3 regions of the Mycobacterium holstebronense genome follow, and region 1 is predicted to be linked to each of the others. Evidence: predicted binding sites of a transcription regulator. Region 1 holds the regulator's gene; each other region holds the start of a gene.
What was found. Region 1 encodes LexA, which represses DNA repair genes until DNA is damaged. Its sites were predicted from a motif close to CGAACANNTGTTCG; they were not measured.
Positions count from the first base shown of each region.

Region 1 (2,264 bases):
CGGCGGTGGCGGCGAACCGCGCAACTTCGGCATCGACGAATCGGTGCACCCGGTGATGCATCTGCCGCTGGACGACCCATATCAGCAGCCGAACGGCTACCCGATCAAGGCGAATATCGGTTCGGGGCTCTACTACACCCCGCAGAACGCTCTGTATGACGACACCCTCGCCGAGATCTGGTTCGCCACTGAGGATGCGGCGCGGCTCAACGGCTTCACCAGGGCTGGCTGATCACCGCAGCGGCAGCGGCAGGTCGCGTTCGCGCTGCGGGCGGGGGCCGAAGAGTCGCCGCTGCGCCGCGGTAATCGGGATGTCGTTGATGCTGGACTCGCGGCGACTCATCCGGCCGTCGGCGACGAACTCCCAGAGCTCGTTGCCGTAGCTGCGCCACCACTGGCCGTCCACGTCGCAGCATTCGTACTGATAGCGCACCGCGATTCGGTTGTCCTGGTAGCACCACAGCTCCTTGCGCAGCGCGTAGTCGCGTTCGGCGGCCCACTTGCGCCGCAGAAATGCTTCGATCTCCGCGCGCCCGGTGAGGAATTCGTCCCGGTTGCGCCACACCGAATCCTCGGTGTAGGCCAGCGCCACACGTGCTGGATCCCGTGTGTTCCAGGCGTCCTCGGCGGCCTGCACCTTGTGTCGCGCCGACTCCGCATCGAACGGTGGGCATGGCGCGAACATGATCAGATCTTGCGGATGACGGTCACGACCTTGCCCAGCACCACCGCGTCGTTGCCTGGGATGGGATCGAAAATGGGGTTGTGCGGCATCAGCCAGACCTGACCGCCGGTGCGTTTGAACGTCTTGACGGTCGCCTCGCCATCGATCATGGCGGCCACGATGTCGCCGTTGTCGGCGACGTTCTGCTGGCGCACCACAACCCAGTCGCCGTCGCAGATCGCGGCGTCCACCATCGATTCGCCGACCACCTTGAGCAAGAACAGCTCACCTTCGCCGACCAATTCGCGGGGGAGCGGGAAGACATCCTCGACGGCTTCTTCGGCCAGGATCGGCCCGCCGGCCGCGATCCGGCCCAGAACCGGAATGAAAGCGGGCTCGGGCAGCGCATCCGAACCGGCGAACTCGGTGCGTTGCGCGGCCTCGGCGGCGCCGGTCATGTCGTCCTGGCCACGGACGTCGACCGCGCGGGGACGGTTGGGGTCGCGGCGCAAATAACCCTTGCGCTCGAGCGTGCGCAGCTGGTGAGCAACCGAAGAGGTCGAGGTCAGTCCGACGGCGTCGCCAATCTCGCGGATGCTCGGCGGGTAACCCCGCTCGTTCACCGAAGCGCGGATGACGTTCAGGATCGTGCGCTGCCGGGCGGTCAGCGCTGAGTCCGGACTCGCCGGGTTACTGCTGCTGTCACTCATGGGGGCGAATCTAGTCGCATAGCCGCGATTAATCAAACATGTGTTCGAGGTGTGTCGCGCGGGCGTTCGAAAGCGTCGGCAACTTGTCGGACCCCTTCGCTAATGTTTTCGACAACGATTCGATCACATGTTCGGACATCGAACATACAATCGATTAGTATTCGAACAGTCGAGCGAACAGGGTCGCCGACGCCGAGTGAGGGAGAACCGCACATGATGCTCATCGACACGATCGCCCCGACGTTCGAGCCGGCCCGCGACGAGCGTGCCCAGCTGCATCGCGGTCCCCGGACCTCGGGTCGCGCCTACCCGATCCGCACCCAGCCGGCACGGCTGGTTCGGCCGCGCCCGGGCGGCGCCCCGCTACGGCACCGCGGTTCCGGGGTGCTGATGTCCCGTGCGCCGCACCGGCCGCAGCCGGTCAAGGCCATCACCCCGGCGACCACCGTCGTGCTGGCCCTGGTCGCCGCCGGGATCACTGTGTGGCTCGGGCTGATCGCCCAGTTCGGCGCGGCAGCAGCCGGCAACGCCTCCGCGGTGCCCGACCAGCTTGGCGTGGTGCGCGTCCAGAGCGGGGAGAGCTTGACGCACCTGGCGGCCCGCGTCGCGCCGGACGCGCCGGCCGGACAGGTCATCGAGCGCATCCGCGAGCTCAACGGACTGGAATCGGTCGCCTTGGACGCCGGCCAGATGCTGATCGCTCCACTGGGCTGAGGTCGCCGTGTCGCTTCGGTCGCCGCTTGCGGCCACTGCGCAGCGCCGCCGGCAACCCGCGCAGGTACGCTCGCAGTTGTCCCAATGGCCCGCGGTGCCCCAGCTGTCTGAGGGTGCGGGTTCCCGGCACGGCGAAGGAGCGGCAATGCACTGCCCGTTTTGTCGCCATCCAGACT
Region 1 is NZ_OY726398.1:2,739,854-2,742,117, reverse strand. Features, by position in the region: gene RCP37_RS12790 (LGFP repeat-containing protein) at 1-232, shown strand, start outside; gene RCP37_RS12785 (nuclear transport factor 2 family protein) at 233-685, opposite strand; gene lexA (transcriptional repressor LexA) at 688-1,374, opposite strand; gene RCP37_RS12775 (LysM peptidoglycan-binding domain-containing protein) at 1,588-2,088, shown strand; gene nrdR (transcriptional regulator NrdR) at 2,234-2,264, shown strand, end outside.

Region 2 (2,264 bases), 810 kb from region 1:
GCAGGTTCACCGCGAACGTCGACAGGCCGATGATGTTGTAGTAGGCCAACACGGCCACCACGCCGCGGGCAGCGCTCAGCTCGAAGACCACCATGCCCAGCACCAACAGCACCGTGCCGATGGACCGGTAGATGGACAGCAGCATCGTGATGATCACCACGAACGTCAGCGCGGTGATGATCTTCAGGCTTTTGTCGCCGGCGATGTGCTGATCGGCGTTGAGGGCGGCCCCGCCGGTGACATAGGCGTGCACGCCCTCGGGCGCCGGGGTGTCGGCGATGATCTGCTGGACGGCCTCGACCGATTCGTTGGCCAGGGTCTCGCCCATGTTGCCGGCCAGATACACCTGGACGTAGGCGGCCTTGCCATCCGGGCTCTGGGACCCCGCCGCGGTCAGCGGGTCACTCCAGAAGTCCTGGATGTGCTCGACGTGGGTGTGGTCGGCCTCCATCTTGGTGACCAACTGGTCGTAATACTTGTGCGCGTCGTCGCCGAGCGGCTGGTCGCCTTCGAGGACCACCATCGCCGAGCTGTCCGATTTGAACTCGTCGAACACCTTGCCGATGCGCATCATCGCGATCATCGACGGAGCGTCGCGGGGTGCCATCGACACCGCGCGCATCTTCCCGACCTCGTCGAGCTGCGGCACAACGACATTCACCAGTACGGTGATCGCCAACCAGGCCAGGATGATGGGTACTGCGAGCCGGCGGATCCACGCCGGGATCCCGCCGCGCTTGGGCGGCTGCGCGGCCGGCAGCGTTTCGGTCGGGGCTTCGGCGTTGGGGTCGCTGGTGTGCTTGCTCATGCGGATTTCACAATGCAGAAGGTCTGGGCGCTCACGGGGCCGGTGGCGATTCTTTCTTCTTTGATGACGCCGTCGATGGTGACGCGGCAACCGATGGTGGCGCCGTCACCTTGGGCGACGATGTTGGGGCTCACCGCGGGGTTGGTGGTCGACAGGGTCAGCGACCACGGCAGGCTGGCGCCGTCGATCCGCTGTGGGGTGGCATCGAGGTCCAGGTAGTTGATGTCGGCGTAGGTGCCGTCCGGGCTGAAGATGTCGTAGACCACGACCTTGGGGTGAAACGGCTTGGTGTCCTCGAACGGGACGGTCCCATTGCCGCTGTCGTCGGCTCCGAAATAGCCGCGGACTCGCTGCACAGTGAACCCCCCCACCGCGACGACTATGACGATGAGTAGGGGTAACCACGCGCGTCTGAGAGCGCCGAACATGAAAGCAGTGGCCCTTTCGCATCGTGCCGGAACTGACACAGATTAGTGCATCAAAGTTCTTTTTCACACCCATCCCAGGGCGTTTAGAACGTATGTTCGATATCTTGGAAGATGTGAGTTGGGGCAGCGGGCCGTCTAGCTGGGCGGAAATAGAACGTGTTCTAGATGGTAAGCCTCGTCACACCGGTAATTCGGCCGGTGTGTCGACCGATCACGGCTCGCCGTCTCCGCAGGTCGAGCCGCTGCGGCCGACTGGGCGAACAGTGTCTTTTCCGCCCTATGCCGAGTTACACGCGCACTCGGCGTACAGCTTTCTGGACGGGGCCAGCAACCCGCAGGAGTTGGTCGCCGAGGCTGCCCGGCTGGGCCTGCGGGCGATCGCGCTGACCGATCACGACGGTTTATACGGGGTGGTGCGGTTCGCCGAGGCGGCGGCCGAGCTGGATATGGCCACCGTCTTCGGCGCCGAGTTGTCGCTGGGGAGGGTGGCGCGCACCGACGACCCGGACCCGCCCGGCCCGCACCTGCTGGTGCTGGCCCGCGGCCCGGAGGGCTACCGGCGGTTGTCGCGGCAGATCGCCGCCGCGCACCTGGCCGGCGAGAAGGGCAGGCCGCGTTTCGATCTGGATGCGCTGACCGAGGCGGCGGGCGGGCACTGGCACATCTTGACCGGCTGTCGTAAGGGCCACGTCCGCCAGGCGCTGGCCACCGGTGGCCCGGATGCGGCCGCCGCCGCGCTGGCCGACCTGGTGGACCGGTTCGGGGCCGGGCGAGTCAGCGTGGAGCTGACCCGGCACTTCGATCCGTGCGACGACGAACGCAATGCGGTGCTGGCCGGCCTGGCGCCCCGGTTCGGGGTGGGGCTGGTGGCCACCACCGGCGCGCATTTCGCCCGGCCGGATCGCGGCCGGCTGGCGATGGCGCTGGGTGCGGTGCGCGCCCGCCAGTCGCTGGACGTCGCCGCCGGCCGGCTGGCTCCGCTGGGCGGCTCGCATCTGCGCTCGGGCGCAGAGATGGCCCGGTTGTTC
Region 2 is NZ_OY726398.1:3,553,853-3,556,116, reverse strand. Features, by position in the region: gene RCP37_RS16770 (MMPL/RND family transporter) at 1-808, opposite strand, end outside; gene RCP37_RS16765 (MmpS family transport accessory protein) at 805-1,236, opposite strand; gene RCP37_RS16760 (error-prone DNA polymerase) at 1,350-2,264, shown strand, end outside.
Region 2: RCP37_RS16760 (error-prone DNA polymerase) is a predicted target of LexA. The motif match lies at 1,322-1,335, and genes of this name have one in related genera.

Region 3 (2,264 bases), 510 kb from region 1:
TCAGAAGTCGGCAGCCGATGTCGGCGCGCCGATTCTGGTAGTCAGCCAGTTCACGCTCTACGCCGACACCGCCAAGGGCCGGCGGCCATCGTGGAATGCCGCCGCGCCGGGTCCGGTCGCCGAACCTCTGGTCGCCGAGTTCGCCGAGGCGCTGCGCGGGTTGGGCGCGCAGGTGGCAACCGGGCAGTTCGGGGCACATATGCAGGTGGAATTGGTCAATGACGGTCCGGTGACGGTGCTGCTCGAGCTCTGACGCGAAACTGCTCTACGCCCGGCGCCGTGGACGTTAACGTGGCCCGATGAATACAGCCGCCAAGGTCCGTTGTGGCCTGTACGCCGTGATTGCCGTTGCCGCGTTGGTCGCCACCTGGAGCCAGAATCTGGCCTACGACGGGTCCGCCTTCCTTTCCCGGTTCCTGCCGGACACCGCCGTGACGCCCGCGTCGCGCTCGATCACCGCTGACATCCTGATGCTGTTCCTGTCGGCGGCGGTGTTGATGGTCACCGAAGCCCGCAAGCACAACGTGCGGTTCGTCTGGGCCTACATCTTCGGCGGATTCCTGACTGCCATCAGTTTCACGTTCCCGTTGTTTCTGATCGCCCGCGAACGTCGGCTGGCCGCCGAGGGCGCCTCGGCGCCCCGACTGGGAGCCGTCGATATGGCACTGCTGGCCGTGGTCACGCTGGTGTTGGTGGGCTTCACCCTGTGGGTCGATACCCGGTAGGGCCGCGACGGGTCGGTGTTCCGCGGGGCCACCGTTATCCACAATTGGCGATCCTGTCCACAGGTTTTGGCTGCCCAGCTTTTCTGTCAGACCATCGAACTATTGTTCGATACATGGGTAGGAATGCGATCGCGGATCGGGACACCCTTCTGGGGTGCCTGGACGCGATCGAAGCCGCCTACGACCAGCTCGAACAGTGCTCGTTGGATGCCTTGAATGCCGAGGAGTTGATCGCGGTGCTGGCCCGCCGGGAAGCGTTGGCGTGGCGGGCACCGGTGGTCGATCACCGGATCCTGGCCCGGCTGGTCACCGAGGGCGATCCCGGCGCGTTGGGGGCATGCTCGCTGACCAAGGCATTGGCCGAGCGGTTGCGGATCAGCAGCGCGAGCGCCCGGCGTCGATTAGCGGAGGCCGCTGAGTTGGGTCCGCGCGCCGCGGTGACCGGGGAACCCTTGGAGCCGGCGTTGCCGGACCTGGCCGCCGCACAGGCTATGGGTCAGATCGGGCCCGAGCATGTGGTGATTGCGCGCAAGGCCTTGGCGAAAATACCGGCCACGGTCGGCGCTACGTATCGCCAGCGGGCCGAGCATGACCTCGCAGTGCTGGCGAGCCAATTCGGGCCGGAAACCTTCCAGCGCCTAGCCGAGCATCTGGTGGCCGTCCTGGACCCGGATGGGGATTTCACCGACCGGGAACGTCTGGCCCAGCGCGGGCTGCGACTCGGCCGGCAAGGCATCGATGGGATGAGTTCACTGTCGGGGCGCATCACCCCGGAGCTGCGAGCCACCCTGGAGCCGATCCTGGCCAAACTCGCCGCCCCCGGGATGTGCAACGCCGCCGACGAACAGCCCTGTGTCAGTGGCACCCCATCCCAACAGCAGATCCAGTGTGATGACCGCCGACCCGATCAACGCACCCACGACGCCCTACTCGCCGCTTGCCGCGCGGTGCTCGCCTGCGGGGACCTCGGCCAACTCAACGGGCTGCCGGTGACCGTCATCATCTCGACCACCCTGGCCGAGCTACACGCCGCGGCCGGCCACGCACCGGTGACCGACTCCGCCACCACCGGCAAAGCACACACGGCCGGCGGATCGCTCCTCCCCATGTCCGACCTACTACGGATGGCCGAGCACGCCTACCACTACTTGAGCGTGTTCGACGGCAGGGGCCGGGCGCTCTGGCTAGGGCGCAGTAAGCGGCTCGCCTCAGCGGATCAGCGCATCGTGCTGCATGCCCGAGATCGCGGCTGCACGCGACCCGGTTGCACCGTGTCGGGGTATTTGTCCCAGGCGCATCATCTCGAACAGGACTGGGCCCACAACGGACAAACCGACGTCGACGCCCTCGCGTTGGCGTGTGCACCCGACAACCGGATGGCGACCGAGCAAGGCTGGACCACCATCCTCGGAGACGACGGGCGCGTCGCATGGATTCCCCCACCGAAACTTGAACGCGGCCAACCCCGAACCAATCCCTTTCACTTCATCGAAGCCGTCATCGCCTACCACAGCCGAGCCAACCCGAAGCCCGACACGG
Region 3 is NZ_OY726398.1:2,226,621-2,228,884, reverse strand. Features, by position in the region: gene dtd (D-aminoacyl-tRNA deacylase) at 1-253, shown strand, start outside; gene RCP37_RS10310 (DUF2834 domain-containing protein) at 300-725, shown strand; gene RCP37_RS10305 (HNH endonuclease signature motif containing protein) at 839-2,264, shown strand, end outside.
Region 3: RCP37_RS10305 (HNH endonuclease signature motif containing protein) is a predicted target of LexA. The motif match lies at 821-834, and genes of this name have one in related genera.